Regions from separate parts of the Pseudarthrobacter sp. MDT1-22 genome, predicted to be linked through region 1. Evidence: riboswitches for the same ligand, from Rfam matches in the RefSeq annotation. Region 1 holds a riboswitch; each other region holds the start of a gene.
What was found. Region 1 has a riboswitch for cyclic di-AMP ahead of ACX80M_RS13675 (C40 family peptidase). Riboswitches for the same ligand answer to the same signal wherever they lie in the genome.
Positions count from the first base shown of each region.

Region 2: it holds a riboswitch for cyclic di-AMP, as region 1 does, so the genes downstream of both, ACX80M_RS07965 (C40 family peptidase) here and ACX80M_RS13675 (C40 family peptidase) in region 1, are expected to answer to the same signal.
Region 3: it holds a riboswitch for cyclic di-AMP, as region 1 does, so the genes downstream of both, ACX80M_RS16915 (aggregation-promoting factor C-terminal-like domain-containing protein) here and ACX80M_RS13675 (C40 family peptidase) in region 1, are expected to answer to the same signal.

Region 1 is NZ_JBTNDK010000016.1:70,728-74,964, forward strand. It holds gene ACX80M_RS13665 (metal-dependent transcriptional regulator) at 34-729, shown strand; cyclic di-AMP (ydaO/yuaA leader) riboswitch at 883-1,101, shown strand; gene ACX80M_RS13670 (M23 family metallopeptidase) at 1,105-1,929, shown strand; cyclic di-AMP (ydaO/yuaA leader) riboswitch at 2,077-2,239, shown strand; gene ACX80M_RS13675 (C40 family peptidase) at 2,310-2,984, shown strand; gene ACX80M_RS13680 (C40 family peptidase) at 3,172-3,924, shown strand; gene ACX80M_RS13685 (HNH endonuclease) at 4,161-4,237, shown strand, end outside.
Region 2 is NZ_JBTNDK010000007.1:113,449-117,685, forward strand. It holds gene ACX80M_RS07960 (protein adenylyltransferase SelO) at 1-1,120, shown strand, start outside; gene ACX80M_RS07965 (C40 family peptidase) at 1,190-2,074, opposite strand; cyclic di-AMP (ydaO/yuaA leader) riboswitch at 2,104-2,272, opposite strand; gene ACX80M_RS07970 (aggregation-promoting factor C-terminal-like domain-containing protein) at 2,487-3,779, shown strand; gene ACX80M_RS07975 (cupin domain-containing protein) at 3,803-4,183, opposite strand.
Region 3 is NZ_JBTNDK010000025.1:6,988-11,224, forward strand. It holds gene upp (uracil phosphoribosyltransferase) at 1-441, shown strand, start outside; partial or broken gene ACX80M_RS16905 (VOC family protein) at 504-878, shown strand; gene ACX80M_RS16910 (HAD-IA family hydrolase) at 909-1,589, shown strand; gene ACX80M_RS16915 (aggregation-promoting factor C-terminal-like domain-containing protein) at 1,660-2,388, opposite strand; cyclic di-AMP (ydaO/yuaA leader) riboswitch at 2,394-2,546, opposite strand; gene ACX80M_RS16920 (sensor histidine kinase) at 2,646-4,199, opposite strand; gene ACX80M_RS16925 (response regulator transcription factor) at 4,207-4,237, opposite strand, start outside.

The sequences.
Region 1 (4,237 bases):
ACGCAAGGTACTGCGCTCGAGGAGCTGAGCTGGATGACGGATCTGATCGATACTACGGAGATGTATCTTCGGACCATTTTGGAGCTTGAAGAAGAGAACATCGTTGCTCTTCGCGCACGCATCGCCGAACGGCTGCGGCATTCCGGACCCACGGTGTCCCAAACCATCGGCCGAATGGAACGGGACGGACTGGTCGTGGTCTCCGGAGACCGCCACCTGGAGCTCACGGAAGCCGGGCGGAAACGCGCTACGGAAGTGATGCGCAAGCACAGGCTCGCGGAACGGCTCCTGGCGGATGTGATTGGCCTGGACTGGGCCTATGTCCACGATGAAGCGTGCCGCTGGGAACACGTGATGAGTGAACGCGTTGAGCAGCGCATCTACGAGTTACTTAACCACCCCACCGAGTCTCCATACGGCAACCCCATCCCCGGACTGGCTGCCCTGGGCGGACCCGCGCCTGCGCTGCCCGACGCCGGTGTGATTAATCTCCTTGATGCGATGCAGGGCTACGGGCCGGCGTCGAACGTGACGGTCAGCCGGCTGGCTGAACCCATCCAGGTGGAACCTGAGCTGCTGGTCCAGCTGGACGAAGGCGGGATCAGGCCCGGTGCCTCGGTGTCCTTGGAGCGCGTGGGGGAGTACATTTCCGTGCGGGTTCCGGGAATCGAAGGGGCGCTCGAGCTGCCCCCGGAAGTGGCATCCCACGTCTTCGTTTCCGTCCGCTGACGGGACGGCGGTCCGCCGTGTGGGGCCGCGCCATAGCGCAGTGACCCAGGTTCCGCAAAGATAACGGAATTGTTACTGTCCAAGTTAATCACCTATAGTTGTAACTCAGCGTCGATACAAAAGCGTTACCTGATCCGGAGCCGAGCTCTGCCAGCGGATCAGGTGCATCAGTCACCAACTGGCAGAGGCGGGGGAACCACAACCGGCAGTCGTAAGACTGCCTTGGGGTGAAGTCCGTCAGCAGCAAGCCTCTTCCAGCGAAGGATCCTCACGGGATATCTCTGCGCCAAGTGCTTGTCACGGCGGACCGGGTCTTTGAACTCTCTGACCCGAATCCGACAGCTAACTTCGCAGGCTATCCAGAGAGGAACATTCTTGACCACGCAATACTCCAGGGGCCGCCGTCGCGCGGTGGGTCCCGCCTCGGCGCCCAGAGTGGCCGAGGATTTCACCGCGGAGAGGCCCCGCGACCCACAGCGGGACGCCCGCCGCCGCCGGGGACCCTTCCGGCAGATGACGGATTTCGCCGCCGCCAGTGGCCTCGGCCAGAAGGCCGGCATCGCCTTGGCAGCAACAGGCCTAGCACTTACCGTGACGGTTCCTGTGACCGGCCCCGTGATGGCCACTCCGGCACCCGGCCAGGCCGCATCGGCCGTTTCCGCTGCTCCGCAGCCCGAAGTTACCGCCGAAGCCGCCGCCCAAATTGATTTCAGCCGCTCGTCCGTGGTTACCCAGGGTGATCCCGACGGCAAACTGAAGCAGCTGCTGAGCGCACAGTCCGCGGGATCCATTACCCGTGCGGCCTCTGCCGGAAGCCTCGGCTCGCCGCTAGCCCAGCTGGTTACAGTCTCTCCGTTCGGATTCCGGGTCAGCCCCATTACCGGCGGCTCCGGCGATTTCCACCGTGGCCAGGACTTCGTGGCACAGTGCGGAACCTCTGTCCTGGCTGCCGCCAGCGGCACCGTGACCTTCGCCGGCTGGCACCAGTACGGCGGCGGGAACCGCGTTGTGGTGGATCACGGCAATGGCCTTGAAACCACCTACAACCACCTCTCCTCCGGCAGCGTCAAGGTAGGCCAGACGGTCAGCCGCGGCGATGTGGTTGCCCTGAGCGGCACCACGGGCGCGTCCACGGGCTGCCACCTCCACTTCGAGGTCCAGGTCAATGGCGAAGTCGTTGACCCCACGGGCTGGCTCTGACCAAATGATGGCCAACTCTCGAATCGCAGTGACGTGCCGTGACCTGAATGTGACATTGGCTCGGAACTCCTGTAACGTCTAAAGCGCGTCAACTTTTCCGAAGTTGACGTTCTTGAGTGGATTGCCTAGCTCTGCCACCGCTCAAGGTCCGTTCGCATGACATCGTCTGGCAGGGGCGGGGGAACCAATTTTGGTCTTCGATTCTGAAGGCCTTGGGGTTAAGTCGCAAAGCTTCCACTGTGAAGCAGCGCGGCCGGGTGACTCCCATCCGAATCCGACAGCTCACCTCGCAGGCATTGGGAGAGGCTACCTTCGTGTCTTCACGCCATACTTCTGCGCGTCACCGCGCACAACCGGTTCGCACTAACCCCTTGGGCTCCGTGTCCAAGGCCGTCAGTGCCAATGCCGGGACCGTAGGTCGCCAGGCTGCTGTTATCGCAGCTGCATCAGGTCTGATCCTGAGCATGGGGCTTCCGGCCAACGCCGCGGACACCACCGCCGGCGTTTCCGCCTCCACCGAGTCCGGTTCTGCGCAGACGGCACTTGCCGTAACTGCCGCGCCCACGGCTACCGTTTCCTTCGAACGCCCCGTCATCAAGACGACGCCGGCGCCGAAGGTTGAGACGGTCCGTGCGCAGTCCACGGCCTCCGAAGCCGGGGCTCAGGGTGCTGCCGCAACCGAGGCCGCGGCCTCCAAGCTCGCTGACACTGTCTCCTCCGCTGCCGCTTCGGGTCTGGCAGCACTTGCCTACACCGGTATCGGCAACCCCTACCTCTGGGGCGGCACCACTCCCAATGGCTGGGACTGCTCAGGCTTCACGCAATGGGTCTACGCCCAGGCTGGCATCAGCATTCCCCGCACCAATGCCTGGACGGCCATGCGGCCCACCGCCACACCGGCCACCGGTGACCTGGTCATGCAGAATGGCGGCGCCCACGTTGGCATTTACGTCGGCAACGGCATGATGATCAGCGCACTGAACCCGTCACAGGGCACGCTGCTCCACTCCGTGGCATCAACAGGCTCCTCCGCGTTCTTCACAATGGCCCCGTAGTTCCTGCAGTCCAGTAGTTGCTGCAGCCCAGTAGTTGCTGCAGCTTGGCTGCCGGAACCGTTTCTTCGCGAGAAACTCTTCGCTAAATCCCCGTTCGGGGCGTGCCGGCGTACCCCCAAGATGCCGGCGCGTCCAAAGCCCTTAGGCTGCCTACGCGGTCCTGAGGAAAACGAAAGAGAGAAAATTAATGACTACACGTGCAACTGTTGCACGGCACCGCGCCGAGGTCGCCAAGACCAACTCGCTGGCTGTCATTGCCAAGGCTGTCGGCGACAACGCCGGCGGCATGGGCCGTCAGGCTGCGGTTATCGCTGCTGCTTCCGGCCTTGTCCTGACCAGTGGTATCGCTGCGAACGCGGCTGACACCGGCGTCCAGCGTGAAGCTGCGTCCGCTTCGAACCTTGAGGCTGAGGTTTCCGCCCCGGCCATCATTTCGGCTGCTTCCACCATTGCCATCTCCTACGAGAAGCCCGCAGTGACCACCACGCCGGCTCCCATTGAGGCTCCCGCCCCTGTTGTTGAAGCTCCGGCTCCGGCTCCGGCCAAGGCCGCGGCCACCCTCACGGTAGCGTCGGCAACTCCGGCCGCTCCGAAGGCGCCGGTCTCCGCCAGCGGCAAGGGCCAGGCCATCCTGTCCGCAGCCTATGCACAGCTCGGCGTCAGCCAGGACTGCACCATGCTGGTCACCAACTCGCTGGCTGCCGTGGGGATCAACTTCCGCGACTGGCCTGCAGGCTACCTGTCCCTCGGTCAGACCGTCAGCGCCGCCGAGGCCCAGCCCGGCGATCTGTTGTACTACGCCGACGGCGGCGCGGGCGTTGCCCACATTGCCGTCTACGCTGGCAACGGCCAGGCCGTGCACGGGGGCTACAACGGCAACCAGACCGTTGTGTTCAGCGCCAATGTCGGCTCCGGCCCCGTTTACATCCGCGTGTCCTAGCACCAGAGTCAGCATTCGAAGGACCCTCGCTTCACGGCGGGGGTCCTTCGCTGTCTGCGGGCTGCTGCCCTGATCCGGAGAGATGCACGAATCCGACACGTGACGGCGGCCGCTTCTGCGATTAGCTGATCCCGGGATTCTTTGTTTACTCTTGTGGTGTCGATCCATAGCCCGGATATGCCGGGGGCAGCCGGCCCTCGTGCCCCTGACGGGTGCGGCCACAAAGAGGTACGTGCATGCGCACTCTCGTTCTGAATGCTGGATATGAACCGCTGGCGGTAGTCACCTTCCGCCGGGCGCTGGTGCTTGTGCT
Region 2 (4,237 bases), on a different contig from region 1:
GGGCTCCGGCCGGACACCGTTCGCCCGCGCAGGTGACGGTCTCGCCGTCGTCGGTCCCATGCTGCGCGAGTACATCGTCAGCGAAGCCATGCACGCCATGGGCATCCCCACCACGAGGTCCCTCGCCGTGGTGGCCACGGGCCGGCCCGTCCGCCGCGAAACCATGCTGCCCGGCGCCGTGCTCACCCGGGTGGCCAGCAGCCACTTGCGCGTTGGCAGCTTCCAGTTCGCCCGCGTCAACGGCGAGACGGACCTTCTCCGCCGCCTGGCCGATCATGCCATCAGCCGCCATTACCCCGACGCGGCGCTCGCCGACAAGCCCTATCTCGCGTTCTTCGAGGCGGTCATAGCCGCGCAGGCGTCCCTGGTGGCGCACTGGATGCTGGTGGGCTTCGTCCATGGCGTGATGAACACCGACAACATGGCCATCTCCGGCGAGACCATCGACTACGGTCCCTGCGCGTTTATGGACGCCTTCAACCCCGGCGCGGTCTATAGCTCCATCGACGCGGACGGACGCTACGCCTACGCCAACCAGCAGGTCATTGCCGAGTGGAACCTCACCCGGCTCGCCGAAGCACTCCTGCCCCTGTTCCATGAAGACCAGGACCAGGCCGTGGCGCTCGCCGTTGAATCCCTCGGCGCCTTCCGCACGCTGTACAGCGCTGCCTGGTCAGCCGGCATGAAGTCCAAGCTTGGGCTGCGCCCGGACACGCACGACGACGTCGCGTCGCCCCTGGTGGACGGCGTGTTGGCGCTGCTCCAGGAAGGCCAGGTGGATTACACCTCCTTCTTCCGGAGCCTCGGCTCGGCGGCCCGCGGGACCCCGGAAACTGCGCGGTCCATGTTTGCGGACCCGGGCGTCTTCGACGCCTGGGCCGCACGGTGGCTGGCCCTGGCGCCGGACGCGGACCTGATGGACCGGGTCAACCCCGTCTACATCCCCAGGAACCACCTGGTTGAAGAGGCTCTGGACTCTGCTATCGCAGGCGACCTGGACCCATTCAACCGGTTGGTGGACGTCCTGGCCGATCCGTACACGCAGCGCCCCGGGCTGGAACGCTACGCCGGCCCCGCCCCTGAAGACTTCGGGAGCTACCGGACCTTCTGCGGGACCTGAGCGAACACCAGGGATGGACGACGGCGGCGCGCGGCCGGGTGCCGCCCGCCGCCGTCGAGCATGGTCGGATCACGCTACGCGGACGAAGGACGCTCCGGCGAGCCAGCTGAGGGAGTGGACTTCGGTTTTGTAACCGTCCACCCCGCCGCTGACTACCTGGCCGTTGCCGGCGTAGACGCCCACATGGCCGGCGTAGACGCCCACATGGCCGGCCGTGATGACCAGATCCCCTGCGGCCGGGGTGCCCACCACCGTGCCGTACTGGTAGAACTGGCCGGGAGCCAGGTCACCCACGCTCTTACCCACCGAGCGCAGCGCCTTCTCCACCATGGCGGTGCAGTCCTGCTGCACGCCGAGCTGTGAAGTGGCCGAAGCCAGGATGGCCGCGCCGAGCGAGCCGGCCGGAGCCTGGGCTGCCGGTGCGGACGTTGAGGCCAGCTGTATACCGGTGTTGGTGGCGGAGGACGGCGCCGCTGCGGCCTTCGCCGCCGGAGCCGGTGCGGCGCCCGGTGCCGTGTAGCCGGCGCCGGGGATCCGGATCTGGTCGCCGGGGTAGATGATGGTGGTCAGCGAGAGTCCATTGGCGGCAAGGACGTCGTTGAGCGGGACGCCGTTGGTGGCGGAAATCTGGCCCAGCGTGTCACCCGAAACGACGGTGTGAACGTTGGCCGCGGCCGGTGCCGGAGCAGCAGCGGCCTGAGCAGTGGCGGCTGGGGCCGCTACCGCCGCACTTGTTTGGACCTGGGCGTTGGCAGTCCCGGCATCATCCGGGCCGTGGACGCCGGCCTGAGCCGGGACGCCGATGCCGAACAGCAGGCCGGATGCAGCAACAGCCACCAGGGCCGGACGGCCAAACGTCAGGGCGTGTGCTTTGGCCGTTGACGACAGGCCGACAGGGACGGTAGAGCTGGCAGAAACCACACGATGGCGTGCGGAAGCGGAATTCTTGGACACGGTTGATCGCCTCTCCCATGCCTGCGGGGTGAGCCTCTCCCATGCCTGCGGGGTGAGCTGTCGGGTTCGGGTCGGAGATACCCGGCCGGTAGCGGCGCCGCACTGAACGGAGCGATACCGACTTAACCCCAAGGCTTCGCAAGAAGCCGTGGAAACGTGGTTCCCCCGTCCCTGCCAGCTGGAAAGCGACTGGATCCCGGTCAGCGGCAGGGCTCGGCATACTGGCGGGAATGGTCCGGCTTGAGCCGGGCCACCGTTTGACCATAACTTCTGCTCGGCGGCAATGTCACATTCCGGTAACGGAATGTAGGAGTGAAATTCACTCGTACATCAGCGCGAATTCTCTACTCCCTGGTAACGATGTTGCAGGTCAACCCCCGTAATCCGTATATGCCCGGTAAGCTCACCAACTATGTCCCGGATTGTTCAAAAAATGCGGCTGCCCGCCCTCGCCGGCATGCTGGCGGTCGCCCTGGTAGGGTCGGCTGCGCTGCTGCCCTCACATGCCGCCGACGACGCCCCGCCCGGCGGCTATCCCTCGTGGCAGGACGTGCAGAACGCCAAGCAAAGCGAGGCCGGCAAAGCGGCAGAGGTCACCAGGATCAACGGGCTGCTGGGCGGGCTTCAGGCCGAAGCGGAGGCGCTGGGCAATGCGGCCGTGACATCCGCCGCGGAGTACGCCCAGGCCGAAGCGGCGCTTCAGGCCGCCACTTCCACTGTGGATGCCCTGACCGCCCAGACGGCACGCGCCGCGGCCGAACTGGGACAGTACAAGAAGGAAATCGGTGCCCTGGCGGCGCAGTCGTATAAGACCGGTGGCACAAACATGGGTTTCTTCGTTGCTCTCGACGCCGTGCAGAACAACAGCATCCAAGGCCTGAATATCGTCCAGATCGTCAGCGACAAGACTGCAGCCCTGGTGAACAAATCCGCAGCCGCCGAACGCATTTCCCGCGCCCTGGCCGATCAGGAGCAGGCAGCCAGGGCCGAACGCGAGCGACTGTACGGCGAAGCCCGGACCAAGCTCGACGCCGCCCAGTCCGCCCAGCAGGCCATGTCCCGGCAGATCGCGGAGCAGCAGGAGCACGGCCAGGAACTGACCGCGCAGCTGGCCTCCCTCAAGGGCACCACCGCTGCGGTGGAGGGTGAGTTCCGGCAGGGCCAGGTGGCCTTGGCCGCGTACGAAACGGCGCAGGCCGCCAAACGGGCCACGGCCCAGGAACAGGCGCGCCAACAGGCGGAGGCGGCAGCCAAGGCAGCTGCACTCGCCGCCGCGCAGAAACCGGCTCCGGCCCCACCTGCTGTACCGGGAGTGCCCGCCCCGCCTCCAGTCCCGAGCCCGACGCCGGTCCCGCCGCCCGTCGTCGTCGTGCCTTCCGTGCCGGGCGGCGCTGTGAACGACCCCGCCGGCGCAAAAACCTACGCGGCCGGGCAGTTGGGCGCCTACGGCTGGGGCCAGGACCAGTTTCCGTGCCTGGCGTCGCTGTGGACCAAGGAGTCGAACTGGCTGACCACCGCCACCAACCCGTACTCGGGCGCATACGGCATCGCCCAGTCGCTGCCGGCCAGCAAGTATGCCAGCGCCGGCAGCGACTGGCTCACGAGCTACCGGACCCAGGTCAGTTGGGGCCTGTCCTATATCGCTGACCGCTACGGGTCACCGTGCAGCGCGTGGAACCATTCCGTGGCCAACAACTGGTACTGACCTGCCGGGGGAGGGCAGCCGGGTCACGTTCCCGGGGGCTTGGCGAATTCCGCGGCGCTGAAGAATTCAATGCCGACGAAGGCTTCGTCGCCGTCCACCCAGGCGTCATGCCCGGGTGGAATGGTGTACGAATCGCCGGCGCTGATGCTGATCCGGTTGCCACCGGTGGTCTCGACGTTGAGGGCACCGGAAACGCAGTATCCGACGTGGTTGTTCTGGCAGGACTCGGTCTGGACCACCGGCTTGATGCAGTCCGACCAGCGCCAGCCGGGACTGAACGTCAACCGGCCGACCGTGTAGTCGCCCAGGTTGACGACATCCACTTCGGTTTTCTCCGGCCGGCGCTTCTCATCCGGTGTGTTGTGGGACTTGACTGCCAGTTCTGTGACGATGTTTGTAGGCATGACACGCAGACTTTCTCTGTTGGTTTTGTGTCCGGCAGCTTTCTGTCCCTGGCT
Region 3 (4,237 bases), on a different contig from region 1:
TTCACCAAGCCCACGCCTCTGGTGGTCCCCATCCTGCGCGCCGGGCTCGGCATGCTTGAGGGCATGACCAAGCTGGTCCCCACTGCTGAAGTGGGTTTCCTGGGCATGGCCCGCGACGAAGAAACCCTGGACATCATCACCTACGCGGAGCGGCTCCCGGAAGACCTGACGGACCGGCAGATCTTTGTGCTGGATCCGATGCTTGCCACAGGCGGAACCCTGCGCGAAGCCATCAAGTTCCTGTTCAAGCGCGGCGCCTCCGACGTCACGTGCATTTGCCTCCTGGCCGCGCCGGAAGGCCTGGCCAAGCTCGAAGAGGAACTTGCCGAGGCCAACGTGACCATCGTGCTGGCCTCCATTGACGAACGGCTCGACGAGAAGTCCTACATCGTTCCCGGGCTCGGCGACGCCGGCGACCGCCTGTACGGCATCGCCGGCTAATTCGGGGCTGCTTCGGATTTCAGGTCTTCCGCTTTTCTGCCGCCGCCGTTAGCCTGTGGCGCATGGACTGGAAGCTTGAACTCGTTTTTGTGCCCGTATCCGACGTGGACCGCGCCAAGGATTTCTACGTCAGCAAAGTTGGATTCAACCCGGATTTCGACGAGTGACCCATGGATGGCATCCGCTTCGTCCAGCTGACCCCGCCGGGATCCGCCTGCTCCATTTGTATTGGCGAGGGCCTCAATGTCGCCCCTCCGGGTACGGCCCCAAGCCTGCAGATGGTGGTCAGCGACATCCAGGCTGCCCACGACCACCTCAAGGGCAACGGTGTGGAGGTCAGCGACATAGACATCCAGGGCTGGGGGCACTTCGTCTACTTCGCGGATCCCGACGGAAACAAGTGGGCGGTGCAGTACATCCCGGGCCGTGACGCCTAAGCCGGTGACGCCTGGGGCAAAATAGGCAGCATGAACATCCCCACACCTGCCGCCACACGAACACTGACCTGCCGGGCCGTCCTTTTCGATATGGACGGCACGCTGGTGGACTCCACGGCAGTAGTGGAGGAGGTCTGGGGAGAATTCGCGGCCCGGTACGGCCTGGACGTCGCCGAAATCCTGCGCACTTCGCACGGCGTCCAGGCTGCCGATACCGTACGCCGGTTCGCGCCGGGGGGAGCGGACGTCGCGGCCCTCACCGAGGAACTGGGTGCGATGGAACGGGTGCGGACGGCCGGTATCGTCGCGTTGCCGGGGGCTGCCGACCTGCTTCGCAGCCTCCCGGCTCAGGCAGTGGCGCTGGTGACTTCAGCGGACAGGACCCTGGCGGACATCCGCATGGACGCTGCCGGGCTGGACATGCCGGCCACGGCCGTGACGGCGGACCTGGTCACACGGGGCAAGCCGCACCCGGAGGGCTATCTGATGGCCGCCGGGCTGCTGGGCGTGGAACCGGAGGACGCCGTGGTGTTCGAGGATGCGCCCGCCGGAATCGCGGCAGGCGTTGCTGCGGGTATCCGGACGGTGGCCGTGGGTCCGAATGCGGGCGAATTGCCGGCAGGCGTGCTGAATATCGCGGATTACCGCGCCGTAACCGCCTCCGTGGAAACGGACGCCGCGGGACGGCAACTCATTTCTTTCCGGCTTTGACGCCGGCGGATCACCTTCGTAATCCGCCGGCGCAGCTCAGCGCCGCGGCTGCCGGCGAGGCTCAGTCGGCCTAGTACCAGTTGTGCGACAGGTGGAAGTTCAGCGCGCCGCACGGTGACTGGTAGCGCTCCTGGATGTAGTTCAGGCCCCAGTTGATCTGCGTGCGGTAGTTGGTGACGTAGTCCGCGCCGGCGCTCGCCATCTTCTCAGCCGGCAATGACTGGACGATGCCGTACGCGCCGCTGCTGGCGTTGGTGGCCGTGGTGGTCCATTCGGATTCCTTGGTCCACAGCGTCTGCAGGCACTGCATCTGGTCAGCGGACCAGCCGTACGTCGCCAGCTGGCCAGCAGCGTAGGCCTGCGCTCCTGCGGGGTCGTTGACGGCCACAACGGGCGTGGGTGCAGGTTCCGGAGCCGGGGCCGGAGCGGGCTCCGGGGCCGGGGCAGGTGCCGGTTCGGCGGCCTGGGGCGCGACGTTGATCTCGGCCGGCGCAGCTTCCGGGGAGGCCGGGGGCTGGATCTCGGCTGCCTCGAAGCTCAGCTTCGACTGGGCGCTGGCTTCTTCGGCGGCCTGGTCCGCGCTGGCCGCAAGCGACGCAGACTCGGAAGCGTGTGCTGCGGCGCTGACGCCGACCAGCAGGGCGCATGCCGTCGCGAACACCGCGACGCGCTGGCCCACGGAGGGAATCCGGGCCGCCTTGGACAGTGGGGACATAGCTGCACCGAAGCGGGACTGCTTGCGGTGGCTGTCGGACTTTGTGTCGCCCTGCGGGCGCGTTTGTACCTTGAATTCAGACATGATGGATCGCCTCTCACACCTGCGGAGTTAGCTGTCGGGTTCGGATGAGGGCATCCGGCCACACGGCACAATCACGTGTTGGCTTAACCCCAAAGGGCACTTGGTGCCCGGGACGGTGGGTCCCCCGCCTCTGCCTCTGAAAACGGAATCCGGGAAGCGGCAGAGCTTGGCGTCATCCGGATATGCGGCCCAACGGGAACCACACGTCATCGACGCTACAGGAGCTGGACGCTTAAGTCACATTTTGGTAACAGGAATCACGACGACGGTGTGTCGCCTTGCTGGGCCCGGGCGTCAGTGGGTCGCGCGAGCGCGCCGGTAGGGAAGAGTAACGCGAACTCGGTCCGTCCGGCCCGCGATGTCACCTCCACGCTACCGCCGTGGGCCTCCATGATCGACTGGACAATGGACAGGCCCAAGCCACTAGTGCCTTCGGAGGCCCCGGCGCCCGAGGCCGGCGCTGTACCCTTGCGCGCCGCGTCTGCGCGGGCAAACCGGGAGAAAACGTGGTCAACGAGTTCCGCAGGGATGCCCCCGCCGTCGTCCGTTACCGTCACCGCTGCGTCGCCATTGGCAGACTTCGTGACAGCGGTGACCACGGTGGTCCCCGGCGGCGTGTGCTTGCGCGCATTGGATAGCAGGTTGACAAGCACCTGACGCAGTTGGGACGCATCACCCGTGACGGCGAGCGGCTGGTCAGGCAGTTCAAGGCGCCAGTGGTGGTCCGGGGCGATGACCTTCTCGTCACTGACGGTTTCGATCACGAGTTGTGTGAGGTCAACTTCGCTGAGCTTCAGGGGCTGGCCCTCATCGAGCCGGGCGAGCAGGAGCAGATCCTCCACCAGGGTGGTCATGCGTTCGGACTGGCTTTGGACCCGGGCCAGGGATTTCCGGCCGTCCGGCGTGAAGCTCTCGGTCATCCGCATCAGCTCCGTGTACCCGCGGATGGCAGTCAGCGGCGTGCGCAGCTCATGGGAAGCATCGGCTACGAACTGCCGCACCTTGGTCTCGCTCCGCTGCCGCGCCTCGAGTGCGCTGGCGACGTTGTCCAGCATGAGATTGAGGGCGTGCCCTACGCTGCCCACTTCGGTTCCGGGATTGGAGTTCGACGGCGGGACGCGCACCGCGAGTGCCACCTCGCCCGCGTCCAGCGGCAGCCTGGCCACACGGGTTGCAACCTCGGAAAGCTGCTCCAGCGGCTTCATGGTGCGCCGGATCAGCACAGTTCCTGCCAGTCCGATCAGCGCCAGGCCGCCCAGGGAAACGAACACAAAAGTCCAGACCAGCGATGCCAAAGTACTCTCCTTGGCAGCGAGCGGAAGGCCCGTGACAAGGACATCGCCGTAGCCGGTTTCCACGGCCACAATCCGGTAATCCCCGTTGGACAGCGAGCGGTTCACGGGAAGGCCGTTCCGCGTCAGCGCCAGCAGGGTCTGCTTGTCTTCGGCGTCGAGGGCCAGACGCGTGGTGTCCGAGTCCAGGAAACCGCCACTGGGGATCTGGCCGTCCAGGATCCGCGCATTCAGCGTTCCGACACTCTGCCCGCGGGAGTCAAGCGGGTCCGGCCTGCCGTTGAATCCGCCCAGGGGCGGGCGGCCCGGATCGTTCGACCGTTTGGCGGCCTGGCTCAGCTGTTCATCCAGCTGCCCGGTGAGAAAGGAATCCATGGAGGCGTAACTGAACAGCCCCACGGCGCCGCAGATGGCCACCAGCAGGGCCATGGCCAACAGGATCAGGCGCGTGCGCAGATGCCAGGTGTCCGGTTTCAGCCAGCTCCGGGCTGGCGCTGGGGTTGCTCGCGGCGAGGACATCGAGCTGCTACTCAGCCGGCTTGATGACGTAGCCGGCG